Regions from separate parts of the Corynebacterium sanguinis genome, predicted to be linked through region 2. Evidence: riboswitches for the same ligand, from Rfam matches in the RefSeq annotation. Region 2 holds a riboswitch; the other holds the start of a gene.
What was found. Region 2 has a riboswitch for cyclic di-AMP ahead of E3227_RS07460 (C40 family peptidase). Riboswitches for the same ligand answer to the same signal wherever they lie in the genome.

Region 1 (11,502 bases), 1.0 Mb from region 2:
CTCCCAGCCCGGGTAGCCGGGCACGTCTGCCTCGAAGCGGTGGGTGGCCACGTTCGGGGACACGGCCGCTACGCCGATGTGGGGGCCGATGTCACCCTCGGCGATTTCTTCCAGGGCCTGCCTCGCAGCCGCGACGGCTGCCTCGCCGAGCAGAGGGCTGTTAGCGCGCCGGTGAGCGCGATTCCTGGACTGAGACACGAGGCCTAGTATAAGGGCATGCCCCGCTTAAGCCTCAAAGCCGCCGCGCCGCTTGCCGCATTGTTGTTGACACCTGCGCTGGTTTCGTGTTCTTCGCAGGAATTAAAGCAGCCGCGTGAACAGGGCGTCGAGAAGCTTAAGGCGGTGGTCGAAGAGCGCTATGACTTCGACCCCTCCAGCTTCACCCAGGGCCTCGAGGTCGCCGACGACGGCACGCTGTACGTCGGCACCGGCCAGGTGGGCAGCTCGCGGATCTACCGCGCGACCCCGGACGGGCAAGTCATGGCCAGCCGCGATATCGACCCGGGATTTTTTGGCGAGGGGTTAACGCGCGTCGACGACCACCTGTGGCAGCTGACCTGGCAGGACGGTGTCGCCATCAAGCGCGATGCGCAGACGCTCGACGAGCTGGGGCGCACCACCTACGAGGGCGAGGGCTGGGGCGTGTGCGCCCGCGACGGCGAGGTGATCCTCTCCGACGGCACCTCGCAGCTGCGGCGCATGGACCCAGAGACCCTCGCCGAGCGCGAGCGTTTCGACGTCACCCTCAACGGCACGGAAGTGCCGCGGCTCAACGAACTCGAGTGCGTGGGCGACCAGATCTTCGCCAACGTCTTCCTCACCACCGACATCGTGCGTATCGACGCCACCACGGGCGACGTCACCGCCGTGATCGACGCCTCCTCGCTGCCGAACAACGCCGCGCCCGACCCGAACAACGTGCTCAACGGGATTGCGCACATCCCGGGCACCGAGGAGTTCTACCTCTCCGGCAAGCGCTGGCCGGACCTCTACAGGGTGAGCTTTCAACCCGCTGCCGTAGGGTAGAGATCCATGAAACTCAAGGCGTGGCAGCTTCTGGCTCTCCTCATCGTCGCCGCGGTGGTGCTCGTCGGCGGGTTCTACCTCATTGTTGACTACCAGCGCAGCAAGCCCGCCGCCCCCGTGGGCGAGATTCGCGTGGTGGTGTCCAACGGCGGAACCGAGCTCGAGGTCGCTCCCTATACGGTGTGCGAGCTGGACGCGGAGTGCGTCGGGGGCGAGCCGCCGTCGTTTGACCTCGATCCCGCCTCCGAGGTGAGCGTGAGCGTTCCCGAGGATCTCGCGGCGTCGAGTTGGCGCCTGCTGAGCATTTACGACGACCCAGCGGCCAACGAGGAGCAAATCTTCCAATCCGGCCAGGCCAATCAGGCCTCGGTGCCCGCGGTGAAGGATTCCGCCCGGCTCGTCGTGGCGGAGGTCTCAGCGCTGGCCGTGGATACCAACGACGCAGGCGAGGAAGTCCCCGTGATTGCGACGTGGTCGGTGGCGTTCTCTTAAGCGTCGAGCTCTTTGGCCACAGCGCGCAGGATCTCGGCAACCTGCTTGCCGTGCGCTCGGTCCGGGTAGCGACCCGCCTCGAGGGCCGGCTGGATCTGCGTTTCAAGGACCGTCATCATGTCGGCGAGCAGCTTGTTGAGCTCCTCGGGCTTGTAGCGGTGCGTCTGGCGCCGCTTCGGCGTGTCCAAGACCTTGACGCGCAGCGCCTGGGGGCCGCGGCGCCCAGCGGCGAAGTCGAATTCGATGCGCTGGCCAGCGACGAGCTCGTCGACGCCTTCGGGTAGGACGTTCTTGCCCACGAACACGTCCTCATCGCCCGGGTTTGAGGCGAAGCCGAAACCCTTGTCAGCGTCGTACCACTTCACTTTTCCAACGGGCATGCCTTTTCCTTCCTTTCGAGAACCGCCATTGTACTACTCGCGATAACCGCCGCCGGTTCCGAATATTCTACTAACGTGATGCACGTCACTATAGGCCAGGAAAACCGTCCTGAACTGCGTTCTCACGCAATCTACTAAAGTGGATGTAACTCGTGTGAATCCGTTCCGTGCTGTCCGCGTGACTCAATCGTTATAAACCGATATAGTCGCCCGCAAGCCCGAACCCGGGCGCATAACCATATACCTTTGGCCACGCCGAATTCTGTCCGGCCTGAATCAATTCTTCCCCAACATTGACATTGTGGACAGAAGCGGAGGACCCACACGCGCGTCACCCACGCGCCGGAGGTCACTCCTAGGGGTGAAGCCGCACCCGCGGCCTGGCACCTTGCGCCAGAACCCGACAGCTAACTTCGCAGGCGGTTAACAAGAGAGGAAACACAATCTTCATGGCACGTCACTCTAAGCAGAACGCATCCTTCGCTAAGAAGGCGCTCGCTGGCACCGCTGCCGCGGCAGCACTGACCGGTATCATCGCACCGGCAGCCAACGCTGCTCCGGACTCCGATTGGGACCGCTTGGCTCAGTGCGAGGCCGGCGGCAACTGGTCCATCAACACCGGCAATGGCTACTACGGCGGTCTGCAGTTCTCCGCGTCCACCTGGCGCGCCTACGGTGGCGGCCAGTTCGCACCGTATGCTCACCAGGCAACCCGCGAGCAGCAGATCATCGTCGCCGAGCGCACCCTCGCCGGCCAGGGCTGGGGCGCATGGCCTTCCTGCTCCGCTCGCCTTGGCCTGAACTCCGCTCCGACCAACCGCGACGCCCAGGCCGCGCCTGCTCCGGCACCTGCTCCGGCACCTGCTCCGGCCCCGGCAGCCGCTCCGGCCGCAGCGCCGCAGGTTGACGCTCTGTACCACGCGATCGTTGCCCGCCTGAACGAGAACAACATCGCCGTCCCGGCCGAGCTGCACACCGCGTACGCAGCGAACCGCGACAACTACAACAACTTCTACCTCGCCAACAAGGCGCTTATCGACGCCGTCCTCGCCGGCGACGTCAACGCTGTCATCGCCAAGCTAGTCTAGCGAGCGGCGTTCTTCACCACCGTGATTTCCCATCCCGCGTCACGGTTTTGAGCGAAGTCCTCAATCCCGTGGCCGTTGTCGGCGGCCCACTGCGGGATGGACTCGGTTGCCTGCGTGCAGTCGAAGTCGATGACCAGCTTCTCGCCGTCGTCAAGCTCGGCGATGGCGTCCTTGGCCTCGATCAGCGGAAAGGGGCACACCGCCCCGAGGGTGTCTAGCTTGTAGCGCCCCGGCCCAATAGGACGCGCCTTCGTGGCGCGTTTTTGCGTTGTGGGCACGGTGATCAGTCCCGTTGCCACCTGGAACCCGCCGCCCTGCGGGGTGGATTCAATCACCGCGTCCTCCGCGGACCGGATGGAGTCCTCGGTGCTGTAGGTGCCCTGCGGCGCAGCAACCGAGGGCTTGAGCCAGATCTTGGACCCGACGAAGACGCCCAGGGCGATGAACCCGAGGGCGACCCACCCCTGGTAGCTGAACAGGGAGGTCTGCACCATGCCGTTGCCCACGGTGCAGCCGCCGGCGAGCGCCGCACCGACGCCCATGCCGATCCCGCCGACGATGGCGCGCACGGTCGTGGTGGCGTCAGGCACGCGCACGCGAAATTCCCCGGACGCCTTCGCGGCGATAAACGCGCCGATGAACAGGCCGATCACCAGCAGGGTGCCCCAGTTCAAGAACTTCTCCTCGCCCGTGGTGATGAAGGAGACTGCGTGCGCGCTCGGCGTGGTAATCCCGAGGCCGTCGTTGCGCCCGGTGGCGGCGGAGAGCGGCCACGCGATCACACCAAGGATGCCGATGAGCGTGCCCGCGGTGTAGGGGTGCAGCGCTTTCTTGTACCAGGGTTGCTGCAAGGTGACCTTCGGTCGCGCGGCGTCCTTGGCCAGGTAGTAATGCGCGGCCCAGGCCGTCGCTAGCGCGAGCGGGATGGCGAAAAACCAGGGGGAAACACCGAAGGTCTGCGGCAGCGTTGTCCAGCCGGTGTCCCACTGCTTCATCCAGGCCTCGAACCCGGAGAGCATGCCGTTTTTCATCGCGGCGGCGGACAGCGCGTAGAAAACCAGCGCGAACCAGGAGCCGACGAGGCCCTCGGCGGAGCGGTACCACGTGCCGGAGGCGCATCCGCCCGCGAGCACGATGGAGATGCCGAAGAGGAAACCGCCGGTAATGACGGCCACGGGCTGGAAGGTGCGGTAGTCCGGTGCGATGACGCCGAGCGTCGTCAAGGCGGCGAGGCCGACGGCGTGGACGGCGATGACGATGAAAAGGGCGACGAGTCCGCGGCCCTTTTTCTGCAGAAAGACATCGCGCAGCATGCCGGTGACGCAGAAGCGGCCGCGCTGCATGATGGCGCCGAGGGCGGCGCCGACGACAAGACCTGAAGCGAGCATGAGTGTCCTTATGTATACGGAATTGGTCACCCGGGACCGTACCGGATTCCGGCCACCTTGTCTAGCTGCTGCATACCGCTCTGTCTGTACTGCGGGGCGTGAAAGAACCCCCTCCCCGCGTAAACGGGGAAGGGGCCGAGTTAAGAGAACCGCTTAGCGGTTAATGCGGGTCGTCGGGTGGACGTAGCCCGTCTCCTCGTAGGGGCGCGGGAGAATCAAGTCGTCGCCGAACGGGCTGGACGCGCCCGCGAGCTTGGAAGAGATCTCCGTAATCGGGTGACCATTGCCAGGGGTGTGCTCAGGCCACGCCGGATTTGCGCGACCGATCTTGTCAACGTTGGAAGCCATGGGCCTATTGTTTCACGTCCGCGCGCTAAACGCACGTAAACTCACCCCCGATATGTCCGCTTTGCACTTGGCCCTCACCCGCTTCAGCGATGAGCAGCTGCGCGAGCTTCTCGACGCTCGCCCCGACGCCGCCTTCCCCACGCCGGCGTCGCTGGCCTCGCTGGCGACCCGGTTGACCCTCAGCGGCTCGATCGCGCGCGCCCTGCGCCGGCTCACCGCCGCGGACATCGCTCTTCTAGAAACGCTGGGCGACGCCGGCGCAGAGCTCGACCCGGTTGCACTCGACGCGATCAACGTACCCTTTGACACGCGCGAGCCGCTGGCGCGCCTGCGCACCCACGCCCTCGTGTTCGGACCCGACGAGGCGTTGCGCGTTGCCCCCGGCGTCCTCTCGGCGCTGCCCGCGGGCTGGCGCATCCTCGACCCCGCCCCCGCCAACCTGGCGCAGTCGCTCGACACGATCAGTCCCCGGGAGCGGCAGGTGCTGGACACGCTTGCTGCCTCCGGCTCGATCGGCACGACCCGCGGCGCCGCCCCGGACGCCGACCCGACGCTGCCGGTGCCGCGTCTGCTCTCCCTCGGGCTGCTCGTGCGGGTGAACTCCACGACCGTGCGGTTGCCGCGGCCGGTGCGCGAAGCCCTGTGCGGCACGCCCGTGCGCACCTACCCGCTCGAACCGGTCGCGCCGACGCATGCGGTTGAGCAATCGCGTGTCGACGCCGCCTCTACCGCCGCCGGGCTCGAAGCCGTGCGCCAGGTCCGCCGCACGATAGCCCACCTGCTCGACTCCCCGGTCGAGCTGCTCAAAGACGGCAGCGTCGGGGTGCGCGCCCGCGGCGCGCTGGAAAAGGAGCTCGGGTTCGACCCCGCGCTTGCCGTCACCGTGGCCGAATCCGCAGGCCTGATCGGTCGCGGCGCGATCGACGACACGGACTGCCTGGCCGCGACCCGCGACGGTGTCACCTGGCTGGGCAGCGCCCTGCCCGAGCAGTGGGCGGTGCTGATTCTGGGGTGGCTGGCCTCGCCGTGGCGCACCGAGCTGGACACGAAGCTGCTCAGCGAGGATTCGCGGGCGCCGGAGATCCGGTTTGTGAGGTTGAGCGTCGTCAAGCGGTTGTGCGCTGGCGCGATGGATAGCGAGACTTTGAGCGCAAACCTGCACCACTACAGCCCGATCCTGGCCTCCGGGATCTCGCCTGCTCTGCTGGGCAGCATTGTCGAGGAGGGCCACGCGATCGGCGCGCTCGCGCTGGACACCGCTGCCGCGCCCGGGCGCACGGTGGTCGAAGGCACCGACCTCGTCGAGGCGACGCGAGCGCTCGTGCCCGCGGAGATCAACTACGTCATCGCGCAGGCGGATCTGACCATCCTCGCCCCAGGGCCCCTGCCCCCGGAAATGGCGGCGACGCTGGAGTCCTTCGCCGACCTCGAATCGCCCGGGATGGCGAGTGTGTACCGGGTCACGCCGGCGACGGTGCAGCGCGCGCTGAACGCCGGGCGCACCGGCGCGGAGCTGACGCGCTGGTTGGAGCAGCACTGCGTCGGCGAGGTCCCGCAGGGGCTGCTGTTCCTGATCAACGACGCGGCCGCGACCCACGGCAGCATCCGCGTCGGCTCGGCGGCGAGCTACCTGCGCTGCGAGGACGAGGCTCTGCTCGCCTCAGCCGTGGCGCGCGTCGACGGGTTGGAGCTCATCGCCCCGACGGTCGCGATCTCGCAGGTGCCCGTGCCGCAGCTCGTCGCGCTCTTGCGCCAGCGCGGCTTTCAACCCGCCGCCGACGGCGACGGCACCGCGCTGCTTACGCTTCACGACGCCCCACAGCTCGTCGCGCCGACGCCGTCGACGGTGCCGCGCGAGCGCAGCATCGACGAGGCGCACCGCGAGGAGGTCATCCGCTCGCTGCGCGCGACGGGCGGGGCGGCTGAAACCGAGGAGCGGGATTTCCTGGAAACCCTGCGCGCCTCGGTGCGGGCGCGGCGGCCGGTCACCATCGGCTACGTGGACAAGCGCGGGCAGCGCACGCAGCGCAAGGTCATCCCCGTCACTGTCAACGCCGGGCTGATCGACGCCCTCGACGAGGCCACCGGCCGCGTGCTGCGCGTTGAGCTGTCGCGCATTACCGGCGTGGAGGATACCGCGACAGAACTGTAGCAAGTCGTTGTCGCGAGTACGGTGGTGCGTGACAGTCGCCAGTGTGGCATCTTTTTACGCTGTACCGAGGAGTAACAACCGTGCCCACCTTAGAAATCCGCAACCTCAGGAAGAGGTTCGGCACCACCCAAGCGCTCGACGACATGAGCCTTACCGTTCGCGAGGGCGAGATGTACGGCTTCGTCGGCTCGAACGGCGCCGGCAAGTCCACCACCATGCGCATCGCGCTCGGGGTGCTCGCGACCGATTCGGGCGAGGTGCTTTTCGACGGCCGCCCGCTTGACGATGACACCCGCCGCCGCATCGGCTACATGCCGGAGGAACGCGGCCTGTACGGCAAGGAAAAGATCCTCGACCAGCTCGTATTCCTGGCCAAGCTGCACGGCTTGAGCACTGAAACGGCCACGAACAACGCCACTGCGCTGCTCGAGGAGCTCGGTCTGAGCGAGCGCGCGGACGACAAGGTCGACGACCTCTCGCTGGGCAACCAGCAGCGCGTCCAGCTCGCGGCCAGCCTGATCCACGACCCGGACGTGCTCATCCTCGATGAGCCCTTCTCCGGCCTCGATCCCGTCGCGGTCGAGGTGATGAGCCGGATGCTCATCAACCGCGCGAAGCAGCACGGCGTGCCCGTGATTTTCTCCTCCCACCAGCTCGACCTCGTGCAACGTCTGTGCGACCGCGTCGGCATCGTCGCCCACGGCCGGATGGTCGCCGAGGGCGGGGTCGAGGAGCTGCGCAGCCGCGGCCCGGTGCGCTACCGCGTGGGCACCAGCGCACGCGGCTGGTACCCGGCGGGCACCGCGGTCGTCCAGGAGGACGCGGAGTCGGTCGTACTCGAAGTCACCGGTGTCGAGGCTGGATTCGACCAAGACATCCTGCGTGCCGCCATGGCAGCCGGCGACGTGCACGAATTTACCCGCGTGGTCCCCGACCTCACCGACCTGTTCAAGGAGGCAGTGCAGTAATGGCACAAAATACCTACTCCCACGCCGAAACCATCACCACCACTGCCGGGCGCGAGATCCAGGTGCTTGCGCGCACCAAGTCGATCTGGGTGACGGTGGCGATCCTCATCGTGTCCATCGTCGGCATGATCGGCTTCTTCTCCTGGCAGGCAAATAAGGACAGCGAAGAACCGGCCGTATCGCTTGCGGTCGTCGGGGTGCCGGAAGCGGCGTTCGCGGACGCGGGCTTCGATGTGAGCGAGGCGTCCAGCCGTGCGGACGCAGAGAAACTCGTGCGTAATGGCGACGTAGATACGGCCGTCGTGGCCAGCGAGCAGGGGTGGGAGGTGTTGGAGGACGGGGAGCCGTCGATGAGCACGCTCGGGCAAATCAGTTCCATCGCGACGCGCTACGCAAGTACCGAGGCGCTGAGCTCGCTGGGCCTGACCCCAGAGCAGTACGCCTCCGCGATGCCGAACACCGAGGTAACCGGCGTGGACATCTCGGCGGGCGGGCAGCGCTCCGAGGCGGACTTCGCGAAGCTGCTCACCGCCTTCGTCGCCCTGCTGGTCACCGTGTTCACCGTGATCCTGTTCGCCGCGAACATCGGCAGCCGCGTCACCGCGGAAAAATCCTCGCGCGTCATCGAGCTCATCCTGGCTGCCGTGCGCCCGATGGACTTTCTCGCCGGGAAGATCCTCGGCAACGTCGCGATGGGCCTGGCGCTGACCGCGCTCATCATCGGCTCCGGCATGGTGGCGCTGATGGTCTCGGGGCTAGACGAGGCCGTCGAGTTCTCCTACTCCATCCTGCCGATCATGCTCCTGTCGTGGATCCTGGCCATGCTGTTCTTCGGCGCGCTCTACGCCGCGGCCGGCTCGCTCGTGCAGCGCACCGAGGACCTGCAGTCCACCCAGGCACCGATTTTGTTCCTGCTGATGGGCTCGATGTACGTGCCCATGTTCGGTTGGTTGCAGACGTCCGCGACCTGGATGCAGGTGCTGAGCTGGATCCCGCCGTTTTCCATCTTCACCGCGCCGATCACCTACGCCGGCGGCGATTTCACCGTCGCGCAATTGCTCGGTTCCTACGCGCTCGCACTCGTGGCCACGATGGTGGCGATCTGGCTCGCAGGGCGTATCTACCGCAGCTCCATCTTGTACAACGGCGGCAAGCGGTCGTGGGTGCAGGCAATCCGCGCCTGATAGCGTGGGCGCATGCCCGCACAGCCAGACGGCCCGTTGATTGTCCAATCTGATCGGACGGTGCTTCTCGACGTCAACCACCCCGACGCGGGGGCCGCCCGCGCCGCGCTCGCCCCGTTCGCTGAGCTGGAGCGCGCCCCCGAGCACGTCCACACCTACCGCATCACCCCGCTCGCGTTGTGGAATGCGCGCGCCGCGGGGTTCGACGCGGAACAGGCCGTTGATACGCTCGAGCGCTTCTCCCGCTTTCCGGTGCCGCAGCCGCTGCTTATCGACGTCGCCGAGACGATGGCCCGCTACGGCCGCGTGCGCTTGGTCAACAGCCCGGCCCACGGCCTCGTGCTCGAGGCGGACGACCCCGCCATCTTGACGGAGATCTCGCGCCACAAGGCGATCTGGGGCCTGTTCGGCGCAGCCATTGACGATGTCATCGTCACCGTGTTCCCCTCCGAGCGCGGCCGCATCAAACAGGAACTGACCAAGATTAACTGGCCGGTCGAGGACCTCGCCGGCTACGTCGACGGCGAATCCCACCCGATCGAGCTCAACCACGACGGCTGGCAGCTGCGCGACTACCAGGCGTACGCCGCCGAGTCCTTCTGGGAGGGAGGCTCCGGTGTGGTGGTGCTGCCCTGCGGCGCCGGCAAGACGATTGTGGGCGCGGCGTCGATGGCGCAGGCGAAGACCACCACGCTGATCCTGGTCACGAACACGGTCGCCGGGCGGCAGTGGCGCGACGAGCTGCTGCGCCGCACGACGCTTCAACCGGAGGAAATCGGTGAGTACTCGGGCGAGCGCAAGGAGATCCGCCCGGTGACCATCGCCACCTACCAGGTGGTCACGCGCAAGACGAAGGGCGAGTACCGCGCACTCGAGTTATTCGACTCACGCGACTGGGGACTGATCATCTACGACGAGGTCCACTTGCTGCCCGCCCCTGTGTTTCGCATGGCCGCCGACCTGCAATCGCGCCGCCGCCTCGGGCTCACCGCCACACTCGTGCGCGAGGACGGCCGGGAAGACGACGTGTTCTCGCTGATCGGGCCCAAGCGCTACGACGCCCCCTGGAAAGAGCTTGAGATGGCCGGCTACATCGCCACGGCCGAGTGCGTGGAGGTGCGCACCTCACTTTCCGCCGACGAGCGGATGGCGTACGCCACCGCCGAAACCAAGCAGCGCTACCGGATCGCGGCGACGTCGCGGGGCAAGGACGCGGTCGTCGATAAGCTTCTTGCGCGGCACCAGGGAGAGCAGGTGCTGATCATCGGTGCCTACGTCGAGCAGCTCGAAGGTATCGCCGCGCGGACAAATGCCCCGCTGGTGCACGGCACGACGTCGACGAAGAAGCGCGAGGAGGCCTTCGACGCGTTTCGGTCCGGTGAGATTTCCACTCTCGTGGTGTCCAAGGTGGCGAATTTCTCCATCGACCTTCCCGAGGCCGCAGTCGGCATCCAGGTGTCCGGCACGTTCGGTTCGCGCCAGGAAGAGGCGCAGCGCCTCGGGCGGCTGCTTCGCCCGAAGGCCGACGGCGGCGGCGCACTGTTCTATACGGTCGTCGCGCGCGACACCCTCGACGCGGAATACGCCATGCGCCGCCAGCGCTTCCTCGCCGAGCAAGGCTATGCCTACCGCTTCGTCGACGCCGACGACCTTTAACATAGTGCGCATGAGCGGTTTTCAGTTTGAAGTCGACGAGGACTGGGCAAAGAAGCATAACGAGATGCTGCGCGACACGCGCTACCTCGTCATCTCCGCCATCGCGCTATTCGTTCTCTGTCTCGCCGGCGGGGTCGCCGTGTGGCTGCTCGTTGACCCGGCCTCGCCGTGGCGCCTGCTCGGGAGCCTGGGCCTTGTTTTGTTCGGCGTGATGATGCTTATCGTCGGCCTGGCCATTCCCCGCTCGGTCGGTTCCACGCAATCGCTTTTCGACGCCCACCCGCTTGCCCCGGCGATCATCGCAGACCTCCCCGGCACCCGCACCACCCTGCTCGCGCTGGTGAACACGACGGTCGACCCAGCCCAGCCCGCACGATGGGCGCTGACCTGCCGCGACGTTCAGGCGGTGCCACTGACGGAGGGCTCCGTGGGCACGAAGGTCCCGGTTGTCGCAGTTGGCGGGCAGCGTAACGCCGGCGACGCGGGCACCTGGCAGGTGATCACCCCGATGCCGATCGCGTGGGGCACGCCTGAGCGCGACGTTTTTTCCGACGCTGTCTCAGCCATCCCGGCAGAACAATGGAACACCCTGAGGCGCGCGAAGGACCGGCTTCCGGAAGTGCGCGCCGCGAAAAATAATTTGCTGATTCTCTAAGTTCGGCAATATGTGACGGGGGTAACCTATTTTCTAGGGAAATGATGAAAATCACTTAGGTAGGGGTTAGTATTTCAGCACTTAGTTTCCCCATCGAAACACGAGCCGTCGTTTGGCGGGAAGAGATCCGAAAGGAAGTCCCTAGTGTCCTCCACAATTTCCGCA
Region 2 (11,502 bases):
CGGCGTAGTACTCGCGCCCGTCCTCGGCGACGATTCCGATGGAGACCAGCTCGATGGTCACGCCGTCTTCGATGAACTCGGTGTCGTAGAAGTAGCGCACCCGGCTCACGCTCGGTCGCCCGGCTCGGCAGGCGGGGCGTCGTGCGCACCGCGGCGCGGCCAGAACATCACGAGCCCCACCCCCACTACCGACAGCGGTGCAACAATGTTGATGCCGCGCCCGGTCTGGGTTGCAATCAGCACCGCAATCACGAAAACGCAGCACAGCGCAATGCGGATGATGAGGTCTCGGTCCATGGGTTCAATCCTATTTACCTGGCTTTGGGCTCGGCGCCCTCGGGGTAGCCGTTGCCCTCTTCGAGCGACTTCTTCACGTCGGCGGCGTACATGTCCACGTACTCAAATCCGGACAGCTGCTGGATCTGCGCCATCACGTAATCCGAGAAGGGGCGCATCACCTCGCGCGACTGCGGGTCGAACCCGTTCTCGCGCGCCCACTCGTGCGGGTTGATCGGGGTGCCAATCTTCATGCTCACCTTTTTCGGCCGCGGGATCACGGTGCCGATCGGGTTGGCGTCGCGCGTGCCGAACATCGCCACGGGGATCACGTCGACGTTGTTGGTCATGGCGATGCGCGCCATGCCCGTCTTCGCCTTGTACAGGCGCCCGTCCGGGGAGCGGGTGCCCTCCGGGTAGAAACCGAGCAGCCTGCCCTCGTCGAAGACTCCCTTTGCGGCGCGCTGCAGGTCCTCTGCGGCACCCGCGGACGTGCGGTCCACCGGGATCTGACCCACCGAGCTGAAAAAGAAGCGCTGGATCGCGCCGGAAAGCCCGGGAGAGGTGAAGTACTCCTTCTTCGCGGGGAAGGTCAGCTCGCGCCACACCATCAGCGGCAGATAGAAGGAATCCATCACTGCCTGGTGGTTTGATGCCAGGATCGCTGATCCCTTACGCGGGATGTTGTTGGAGCCCTCAATCTTCGGGCGGTTCCAGAACAACAGCGGGATCCCGATGAAGATCCTGAAAATCATGTACCAGACGCTGACCATTTCCCCTCCTACACCAGTTCGCGGGCCAAATCGGCCACTCCGAGCATACCCGCTTCGGGGCCTCGTTCGGCGCACGTTACGTGCGGAAGCGGACGATACCCCGCCCCCACCATGTCGTGCGCCATCGCCTCGCGCGCGGTTCCTAAGAAAAGGTCCGCGTCACTGCTGACTCCCCCGCCGAGCACGATCAGCTCGGGATCCAGGACGTCAGCGACGATGGAGAGGCCCATGCCCAGCCAGCGGGCGAACTTATCGACGGCCGCCTTGCCCAGGGCGTCGCCACGCCGCGCCGCGCGCATCACATCGTGGCCCGTGGCGCGCTTGTCCACCACCGCGCGGTAGAGCCCGCAGCCCTTGTAGCCGCCTGCCGACGCCACCTCGACGGCCGTGTCGACGAGCGCCGTGCCCGAGGCGTAGCGCTCCAGGCAGCCGTGCTTGCCGCAGGAGCACACCCGCCCGCCCGGCACTACCGTGATGTGTCCGAACTCGGGCGCGGTGCCGAACGAGCCGCGGTAGATCTCGCCGCGGTGCATCAGCGTCGCGCCGATTCCCGTGCCCACGGCGAAAAACACCCACGTCTCAGCGTCGCGGGCGGCGCCGAAGCGGTACTCGCCCCACGCCGCCGAGTTCGCATCGTGCTCGAGGCGCACCGGCAGGCCGATGGACTCTTCAAGGATGGCCTTCACGGGGGCGTCGTTACGCCACGGCAAGTGCGGGGCGAAGCGCACCTTCTCGCAGGCCGGGTCCAAAAAGCCGGCGATCGCCGCGCCGACCGCCGCGATGTCGTGGTCGCGGCGTACCTCGGCGACGAGCCGGGTGATCGCGGCGGTGAGCTCCTCCGCGTCGTGCGGCGTAGCGATCGAGCGCGAGTCGATGATTTCCCCGGCGCCCGTGACCACGCCCGCGCGCGTGTTCGTGCCGCCAATATCGAAGCCGATGGTCAACGGCGCGGCGTTCGCGCTTCGGGTTTCGGAGAGCATAGCCAACTATGTTAACCCGCCAGGCACAGAAGGCTGTAGAGCCTATCGCCCAAGGCCTCCCAAGAAAAGGCGCGCTCCACGTGGGCGCGGCCTCGCCGGCCCATCTCGCGGCGGCGCGCGGGGTCATCCAGCAGTGAGACGATCGCGGCGGCCACCGCGTTTGCATCCCGGCCGTCGACCACGATGCCGGTCTGATCCGTCACCGTCTCCGGCGCCCCGCCCGAATCCCCCACCACAACGGGCACGGCGCACGCCTGGGCCTCGAGGTAGACAATGCCGAGCCCCTCGACGTCGAGGCCCGCGCCGCGCGTGCGCGCGGGCATGGCAAACACATCCGCCGCGGCCACGATGTCGCGCAGGCGCGTGCGATCCACGGCGCCGGTAAACACCACGGCATCGCCGAGACCCTTCGCGCGCTCTTTCAAAGCTCGCTCGTAGGGGCCCGTGCCGACGATGACGAGGCGCGCGCCCGGGTGGGCGGAGAGGACGTTGGGGAGGGCATCGAGAAGCGTGTCTTGGCCCTTGCGGCGCACCAGCCGCGACGCGCAGACGATCAGCGGCCCGCGGACGCCCAGCTCGGCGCGCACAGCGGCGCGCTCAGCCTCGCTTGCGGGGCGAAAAAACTGCTTATCGACGCCCGACGGCAACGCCACGAACCTCGGCGAGGACCCAACCGCGCTGCGGAAGCGCCCGAGCGCGTACTCGGAGATGTACGTGACCACGTCGGCTCGCCGCCCAATTGCCGTGAGCACTTGCCGCGCGCCCGGCAGCATCGACCACCCGACCTCGTGGCCGTGGGTCGAGGCGACTACGCGCTTCGCCCCGGCGGACTTTGCCGCCGCCCCCATGAGCGCCAGCGGCGCGGCGGCACCGAACCACACCGTCGCCACACCGTGGGCGCGGATGAGGCGGCGCATCTCGCGGGCCGTCGCCGGGGTGGGCAGCATGACGCGGCGCGGCCAGCGCACCACGGTGTAGTCCACCTCCGCATCCCAGCAGCGCGCCGCGTCGGCGTCCTGAGTGGAGGCGAACACAATGAGCTCGTTGGGGCCGGCGCGGCGTACAAATTCGTCAGCAAAGTCCCGCAAATACGACTGAATCCCACCGACAGTGGGTGGGAAGTCATTGGCGACCAGCAGCACCGGCATTCTAGTAGCGGACCGCTCCCTGGACCGGCATCGAGTTCAGCGGCACGACCTGGACGGGGATGCCGTAGTCAGAGGCGTGGACGACCTGGCCGTTGCCGATGTACATGCCCACGTGCGTGACACCCGGGTAGTAGCCAATAATGTCGCCCGGCTGCAGGTCCGACATGGACACCGGGGTGCCGCCGGCCAGCTGCGCCTGGGAGGTGCGCGGGATCGACTTGCCGTTCTGGGAGTACGCCCACACCATCAGCCCGGAGCAGTCGAAGGCATCGGGGCCGGACGCGCCCCAGCCGTAGGGCTTGCCCAGCTGCGCGAGCGCCGCGGCCGTGATCGCGTTGCCGAACGCGCCCGGGTTGAGCAGGTCCACCGGCACCGGGTTGGACTGGTTCATCCATGCCTGGCGCGCCTCGGGCGTCAGCGCATCCACGCGGGCCTCAACCTCTTTAATGCGGGCCTCGATGTCGGCTCGCTCCTTCTCCAGCTGAGCCTTCTGCGCGTCAAGTTTGACGCGGTTGTACTGCGCCGTCGCCTTAGCGACGTCCGCCTCACGCGCAGCCTGAATGGCTTCTTCGCTCGCGGCGCGCAGGCCTTCAAGCTGCTCCTGGCGCTTGCGTGAAATGGATCCGAGGTAGGTGGTCCTGTCAATGACTTCCTGCGGAGTCGCGGAACCCAGGGTGTTCACCACGCTGTCGACCTGCAGCGTTCGGTAGGTCGAGGTGGCAACGGCGTTGACGTCGCCCTGCTGCAGCGCGCGGGCACCGCGCACCTCCATCGCCCTAGCTTGGGCGTCAGCGGCGACGCGAGCGCTCTCATCGAGCTCCGCGCGCGCCTGGTCGAGCTGAACCTCGAGGGCCTTGATCTCCTCCATCTTTGCGGTCGCTTCGTCAGAGACGGTGCCCAGTTCCGCGATGAGGGTGTCCAGGTCCTCAGCGTGCGCGGGAGAAACGAGTCCCGCCACGGCAGCGCCCGCTGTGGCAAGCGAGATAGATGTGTATGCAATTGTTCCGGCGCTTCGGCGAGCGCGCGGAGGAAGAGAGTGCTTTCCCACGGTGACTTCCTCGAAACCTTCCTTGTTAAACCCTAAGCAGGATATGGGCCACATCCAGCGTGAATGCGGCGCTGGAGACGCAGCAACGCGGCCCGAGCTTTATAGAACTGTTACACACTATAGCGCCCCGCTCCCGAGAATCAATCTATTACGGAGCAATTGTTTTAAGACGCGAAACCGGCCTCGCGCAGCGATCACGCGAGGCCGGTGGAAGCGAGCGGGTTAGAAGCGAACCACGGAGTGGATCGGCATCATGTTTAGCGGGCGCTCTGCAACCGGAGCACCGGAGTTCAGGGCGTCGATGATGGTGCCGTTGCCCGCGTAGATAGCAACGTGGGAGGCGCCACCATAGTAGACCACGACGTCGCCCGGCTGGATGTTGTCCAGGCTGACGGGGGTGCCACCGGAAGCCTGGGCCTGGGACGTGCGCGGGATGGACTTGCCAGCCTGGGCGTGGACCCAGGAGGTGAAACCGGAGCAGTCGAAAGCGTTGGGGCCCGCTGCGCCGTAGACGTACGGGGAGCCGATCTTGGAGCGGGCGATATCGACGATCTGCTGGCCGGCGGACGGCGCCGGAGCGATGACAGCCGGAGCCTCGGCAGCCGCGGCCGCAACGGTCTGCGTGGAGGTCTCGACCGGGGCGGAGACGTAGCGGGTCTCAGCGTCCGCGAGGAAGGCGGAGAAGCCCGGGATGTTGGTGACGCCAGGGACAGCCTTCACTGCGGCGATCGCAGCGGCAACGTCGCCGCCCGATGCCTGGCCACCGAGGGAGGGGATCCACATCTCGATACCGGGGATGGCCGCGATGCCGGGCACGTTCTCAATACCCGGGACCTGGACGCTGACGGGGCTGTTGGGGACGCGAACCTCGGCCGCGTCTGCGGTGGCGGGTGCCAGAAGGGTTGCGCCCGTAACGAGGGCGGAAACGGCAGCAATGTTGCGCGCTGCGGACGAGTTCTGGCGAAGGTGCTGTGCCACGTGAATTACTCCATATCTTCTCTTGCCTACCGGGTTAGCTGACGGGTTGGACTTGAGAAAAGTCCTGCGCCGCTCCGTCTCCTACCTAACAAGTTGGGTGAAGATCCTTGCGCGCATTAACCCCAGGTGAGGCCCGCGGGCCCTGTGGTGGGTCCCCGGCTCCCCTACAACCGCAGGCGCCTTGTGCGCTGCCGTTGCCGAGGATTCGGCGTTATATGTTTGTTGTTGTCGTAACTTGCATCCAACGTTCGTTGCCGCAAAGTCTCGAGTAGGTTACGAAACCGCAACGGGGATTGTCCAATGCGACATCCGTTATCACGCCGTTATTTTCCGAGATCCGCGACATCGCTCGGCCCGGTGCGGTCAATTCAGAGCCGCGCCCGTTTCTACTAAAGTAGAAATTACTGCCCCTAGCAGGCTCTTCTCCCGTCTCAACCACCTCGGAAACCCGGCTCGGCGCCGTGCCCGGATTCTCTATAGTTCCTTTATGTGGCGTTCGTCACGTCCCCTTTGTTATCGGGTTGTAACAAATAATGGACCTCCCCTTCGGAAGGTCCATTCTTCGTACTTTTATCGAGCTCGGTGAAGCGACTACTTGTCGTCTCGCGGAGTCGCGTCGCGGTCGGACAGATGCTTCGTTTCCTCCAGAGCGCGCAGCGTCTCGATCTCGTCGTGATGGTTGCTCTCCGCCGCATCGCGGACACGCTCGGTGACATCGAGCTCTGCGGGGGAGAACGTACCGATCGTCTCGGAGTCTGCGTAGCCGAGCTGGTTCATCTGCTTCGGCACGCGGGCGCCTGCGTACTCGAGCGGCACCGGGTGACCATGCTCGTCGACCGGGCCGAGCGGCTGGTGGATCTCGACGAAGGCACCGTTCGGCAGCCTCTTGATGATGCCTGTCTCGATACCGTGCTCCAGCACCTCACGGTCGGAGCGCTGCAGACCGACACAGATGCGGTAGGTGATGAAGTACACCAGCGGCGGCAACACGATCAGGCCGATACGACCGAACCACGTCATCGCGTTCAGCGAGATCTCGAAGAAGTGCGCAACGTGGTCGTTACCACCGGAGATGGTCAGCAGCAGGAAGAAGGTTACAGCCATGACGCCGATCCCGGTACGCACCGGAACGTCGCGCGGGCGCTGCAGGAGGTTGTGGTGGGCGCGGTCGCCGGTCACAGCCTGCTCGATGAACGGGTAGGCGAAGAGGAGTGCCACCAGGATGCCACACATCAGCGCCACCCAGAACGCACCCGGGATGGTGTAGTTGCCCAAGTAGAGCTCCCACGCCGGCATGACACGCGCCGCGCCGTCCGTCCACAGCATGTAGACGTCAGGCTGGGAGCCAGCGGAAACCTGCGAGGGGTTGTAGGGGCCCAGGTTCCAGATCGCGTTGATGGTGGTCAGACCCGCCATGCCGGAGAGCACGGCGAAAACAACGAACATGAACCCGATGGCCTTGACGGCGAACACCGGCATGATGCGGATGCCCACGACGTTGTTCTCCGTGCGGCCCGGGCCAGGGAACTGAGTGTGCTTCTGGAACCACACGAGCAGCAGGTGAGCCGCGACGAGCGCGAGGATCAGGCCCGGCAGGATCAGAACGTGGAGGATGTAGAAGCGGTTCAGCATGAGGTCCGACGGGAAGTCGCCGCCGAAGATCGCCCAGTGCATCCAGGTACCGATGATCGGGATGCCCACGATGATGGCGGACATGATGCGCAGGCCCACGCCGGAGAGCAGGTCGTCCGGCAGGGAGTAGCCCATGAAGCCCTCGATCATGCCGACGAGGATCAGGGTGACGCCGATGATCCAGTTCGCTTCACGCGGGCGTCGGAACGCACCGGTGAAGAAGATGCGCAGCATGTGCGCGAACATGGACATCATGAACATCAGGGCGGCCCAGTGGTGCATCTGGCGGACGAAGAGGCCGCCGCGCACCTCGAACGAGATGTCCAGAGCAGTGGCGTAGGCGCGCGACATCTCGACACCATTGAGCGGCAGGTAGCCGCCGTCGTAGATGACCTTGGTAATCGACGGGTCGAAGAACAGGGCCAGGTAGATACCGGTCAGCAGCAGGATGATGAAGCTGTACAGCGCCATCTCGCCGAGCATGAACGACCAGTGGGTCGGGAAGACCTTGTTCAGCTGGGGTCGTAGGAAACCAGAGACTGTGTAGCGCGAATCAATATTGTCCGCGGCTTGTGCGAGTTTAGTGCTCATTAGGACTTACGCTCCCAGAATGCCGGGCCAACGGGCTCAATGAAGTTTCCGCTGGCAACGAGGTAACCTTCTTCGTCAACTGTCACAGGAAGCTGCGGCAGGGCACGCGCGGCCGGGCCGAAGATCGGCTTGCCGTAGTGCAGCGCATCAAACTGCGACTGGTGGCACGGGCACAGGATGCGGTTGGTTTGAGCCTCGTACAGAGACGTCGGGCAACCAATGTGCGTGCAGATCTTGGAGTAGGCGTAGTAGTCGCCGTAGTGGAACGTCTCCTGACCCTCGCGCTCGACGACGCGGTTGGCGTCCTCGGAGCGAAGGCGGATCAACATGACCGCGTTACGCGGACCGTGGATGGAGTGCATGTGGTTTTCGTACACATCGCGCTCCGGGTTGTAGGTAGCGCCGTCGTTGACGTCTTCCTCGTAGAGCGGGAAGACCGTCTCCATCGACGCGGCAGCCAGATCCTCCGGTCGCATGCGCACGAGGCGCGAGACACCAGCCGTGGTGTAGTGCTTGCCAGCCTGGCCCTCGTGCAGCTCGGCAATCGCACCAGTGTCGCGACCGAGGTAGATTTTCACGCCCTCCTCGAAATTGGTCCAGCCGTGGGTCCACAGGGTGCCATCGCCGTGGTAGTTGAGTTCGTGGCGCGGACGCCACGGGTTTTTGATCAGGCCACCCAGCGGGGCGATGATGACCAGGCCGGCCATCAGGCCAGCGCCGCCGAGGAGGCCCATCATCACTTTACGACGACCGAGGGTCGACGTCTCCCAGGCGTCGTTAAGCAATGCGGTGGTCGTGCGGCGGTCGAGCTCGCTGGAGCGGCCATCGTGACGGCGCTGCACCGAGATCTCCTCCGGCACGAACTTTTTGACGTATTGGATGATCGCGATGCCGAGAGCCCCCAGGCCGAGCATCGACGTCAGGCCGAGCAGCGGGGTGTAGAGGGTGTACATCCACAAGCCCTCGTCGCCGTGGAACTTCGGCTCCCACGGCCAGAACAGGTAGACGCCGAGGAACGCGATGCCCATCACGATCGAGATGGCCAGCCACACGTTGATACCGGTTGCAGCGGCCTTCTCGCGCGGATCGCCCTCGACCGGGAAGCGCTCCTTGCGGTAGGCAACGGTGACGTCGTCAAGCTCAGTTCCCAAAGCGGCGAGCTCGGCGTTGTTCATGCGGTCGAGTTCCGCGTCAGTGTAATTCTTCTTCACTTCATTGCTCATGAGCGCGATCCAATCCACATAGCAGCAGCGGCGACAAGAGTGACGCCGATGATCCACATAGCCATACCCTCAGACACCGGGCCGAGGCCGCCCAGGCCCCAGCCACCCGGGGACGGGGTCTCCTTGGTGGACTTAATGAAGGCGATGATGTCCTTCTTCTCGTCCGCCGTCAGCTGGCGGTCGGAGAACTTCGGCATGTTCTGCGGTCCGGTCAGCATCGCCTGGTAGATCTCCTGCTCGTTCGCCGGGTCCAGTGCAGGCGCGTACTTACCCGACGACAGCGCGCCGCCGCGGCCGGTGAAGTTATGGCAGGACGCGCAGTTAAGGCGGAAGAGCTCGCCACCGCGGGCGACGTCCTCGGCCTGAATCTGGCCGTCGAAGTTCCTGCCGCGCAGCTCATCCATCGCAATGGTGCCGTCTGGGTTTCTGACGAGCTCCGGGCCACCGCCGTTGGCCGCGACGTAGGCGGCCATGGCGAGTGCCTGCGACTCGCTGTAGCGCGGGCGCTTGCGCTCCGCCTGGGCGTCGTTCGACATCATGGGCATACGTCCAGAGTTGACCTGGAAGTAGACAGCGCCCTCTCCGGTGCCGATCAGGGACGGACCGCGGTCCTGAACGCCTTGGAGGTTAGCGCCGTGGCAGGTGATGCAGGCGACGTCGTAGAGGTCTTTGCCCTCCTGGATCAGCGCCTGGTCATCGCGCTGAGCCGTCGCCACCTGGGCGTTGGGGGTCAGAGCGGTGGCCAAGAAGCCAGCACCGGTGAGCCCGAGCGTTAAAGCTGCAGCGCCCGCGACAGTGCGCCGCGTCTTGCGGCGGCTCCGCGTCTTCTTTGGGGTGTTATCCATCGTGTTCCCTTAAGCGACTGTGAGTCTTATACGTGGCGTCTTCCCGCGAGGTCCGCGGGCAAGGCGCATTACTGAACGAGGTACAGGGTGACAAAGACGCCAATCCAGATGACGTCGACGAAGTGCCAGTAGTAGGACGTCGCCATCGCGGCGGTGGCCTGAGCCGGTGTGAACTTCGACTTGGCAACTCGCATCATCACCACAATGAAGGCGATGATGCCGGCCGTCACGTGGGCCATGTGGAAGCCGGTGATGATGTAGAACACCGAGCCGTACACGGAAGCCTGCGGGGTCACGCCGTGGCTGACCATCTCATACCACTCGAAAGCGACGAGACCGAGGAACACGACGCCGAGAGCGATGGTGATGCCAAACCACCTGCGCAGCCCGTAGACATCACCCCGCTCTGCGGCGAACACGCCCATCTGAGAGGTCACGGAGGACAGCACGAGAACGATGGTGATGATCAGGCCGAACATCACGTTCAGGTGCTCAGTCTGGTTCTCCCAGTCCCCGGCGGTCATGCCGTTTGCGCGCGACGTGAAGTACATCGCGAACAACCCAGCGAAGAACATCAACTCTTGGGCGAGGAACGCGATCGTTCCCACGCTGACCATGTTCGGCCGGTTCAGCACGGGGACACGATTCGGCGGTGTCGCCATCTCTTGGTTAGTAATTGCGGTCGTCACGCATGTGATTATCGCCCTTTTTCGCCTGAAAGTCACCTCGTATACCCCCGAAAAGCAACTGACAGAAAGGCTCCAACCTGCCCTTATTTTCACGCGACTTGTGCTAAGGAAAATTTCTTGTGCAAGGCGGGAACTTTCACACCCGTCTATCCGACTCGGATTACTGCAGGTCATCCCCTTAGGCGCGCACGTTGCTTATCGGCGCCCCCACTAACCGCCCCGACATTTCTCGCGCTTTCCCCCCTCCAGGTGGGCCCACCCTCCCCGGCTAGTGACAGTTCTCACATCTTGACCACCGTGCGCCGCGCGCTCCCCCAACTTTCGGTTGACCCCTTGGGTCTAGTGGCCTCGGTCGCCGCAATGCAAAACCCCCCTCACCTTTCGGTTTGGGGGGGTGTGTGCGGCGAGGCTAGTTAGTGCTTCTCGCGCGGGATTCCGTACTGCAGGTTGAGCTGCGTGGTGGTCCAAATCAACAGCACCGCACCGATGGCGACGAGCCACAGCTGCCAGAAGGCAATGCCGAGGCCAAGGAAGAAGATCGCGGCCGCCATCGCGAACGGCCAGATGGAGTTGGGCGAGAAGAAGCCGAGCACGCCGGCGCCGTCCTCGATCTCGGCTTCCTCCCAATCCTCCGGGACGATGTCCATGCGGCGCTCAGTGAAGTCGAGGTAGACGGCGAGCATGAAGGAGAGAGCGGTGGCGAGCACGAGGCCCACGCTGCCGACCCACTCGATTCCGAACAGGTACGCGTCATCGCCGACCCAGGTGGTAGCCAGGATGTAGAAGAGGGCAATCAGGGCAAGGAAGGTGCCCATTGCGTAGAAAACTTTGGATCCAGGTCCCATTGATCTTCGCTTTCTTAGACGTTCTGGTTAGGGTCGGTGTAATTCTGGCCGTCGCGGGTACCGGTGCGGTCAGAGTTGAACGGGCGGGTGGTCGTCGCGTACGGATCCTGCCCGATCGACTCAAGTGCCTGGGCGTTAGATGCGTCCGGGTTGTCGTTGCGGAACTGGATGTATGCGCGGAAGTCCTCCGGCGACACGGCGCGAACCTCGAAGTTCATCATGGCGTGGTAGGTACCGCACATCTCGGCACAGCGGCCAACGAAGGCTCCTTCGCGGTCGATGCGCTCAATCTGGAACGAACGCTGCTGCTGGTTCGACTCCGGGTGAGCGTAGACGTCGCGCTTGAACAGGAACTCCGGAACCCAGAATGCGTGGCTCACGTCGCCGGAGGCGAGGCGGAACTCGATCGGGGTTTCGGTCGGTAGCACGAGCACCGGGACCTCGTCGGTCGTGCCGGTGGTCTCAATGACGTTG

Region 1: another riboswitch for cyclic di-AMP. It lies ahead of E3227_RS00945 (resuscitation-promoting factor Rpf1 domain-containing protein); the one in region 2 lies ahead of E3227_RS07460 (C40 family peptidase).

The regions. Positions count from the first base shown of each region.
Region 1 covers NZ_CP038157.1:175,054-186,555, forward strand. The annotation lists gene E3227_RS00925 (DUF3027 domain-containing protein) at 1-198, opposite strand, end outside; gene E3227_RS00930 (glutaminyl-peptide cyclotransferase) at 217-1,026, shown strand; gene E3227_RS00935 (DUF2771 domain-containing protein) at 1,033-1,518, shown strand; gene E3227_RS00940 (cold-shock protein) at 1,515-1,898, opposite strand; cyclic di-AMP (ydaO/yuaA leader) riboswitch at 2,174-2,336, shown strand; gene E3227_RS00945 (resuscitation-promoting factor Rpf1 domain-containing protein) at 2,348-2,986, shown strand; gene E3227_RS00950 (YeeE/YedE thiosulfate transporter family protein) at 2,983-4,374, opposite strand; gene E3227_RS00955 (hypothetical protein) at 4,528-4,722, opposite strand; gene E3227_RS00960 (helicase-associated domain-containing protein) at 4,775-6,874, shown strand; gene E3227_RS00965 (ABC transporter ATP-binding protein) at 6,955-7,842, shown strand; gene E3227_RS00970 (ABC transporter permease) at 7,842-9,026, shown strand; gene E3227_RS00975 (DNA repair helicase XPB) at 9,039-10,682, shown strand; gene E3227_RS00980 (DUF3239 domain-containing protein) at 10,693-11,337, shown strand; gene E3227_RS11645 (YhgE/Pip family protein) at 11,482-11,502, shown strand, end outside.
Region 2 covers NZ_CP038157.1:1,529,082-1,540,583, reverse strand. The annotation lists gene E3227_RS07490 (polyadenylate-specific 3'-exoribonuclease AS) at 1-100, opposite strand, end outside; gene E3227_RS07485 (hypothetical protein) at 106-297, opposite strand; gene E3227_RS07480 (lysophospholipid acyltransferase family protein) at 312-1,049, opposite strand; gene E3227_RS07475 (ROK family protein) at 1,058-2,029, opposite strand; gene E3227_RS07470 (glycosyltransferase family 4 protein) at 2,041-3,177, opposite strand; gene E3227_RS07465 (C40 family peptidase) at 3,179-4,225, opposite strand; gene E3227_RS07460 (C40 family peptidase) at 4,448-5,203, opposite strand; cyclic di-AMP (ydaO/yuaA leader) riboswitch at 5,216-5,424, opposite strand; gene qcrB (cytochrome bc1 complex cytochrome b subunit) at 5,795-7,426, opposite strand; gene qcrA (cytochrome bc1 complex Rieske iron-sulfur subunit) at 7,426-8,649, opposite strand; gene qcrC (cytochrome bc1 complex diheme cytochrome c subunit) at 8,646-9,494, opposite strand; gene ctaE (aa3-type cytochrome oxidase subunit III) at 9,563-10,183, opposite strand; gene ctaF (aa3-type cytochrome oxidase subunit IV) at 10,597-11,028, opposite strand; gene ctaC (aa3-type cytochrome oxidase subunit II) at 11,043-11,502, opposite strand, start outside.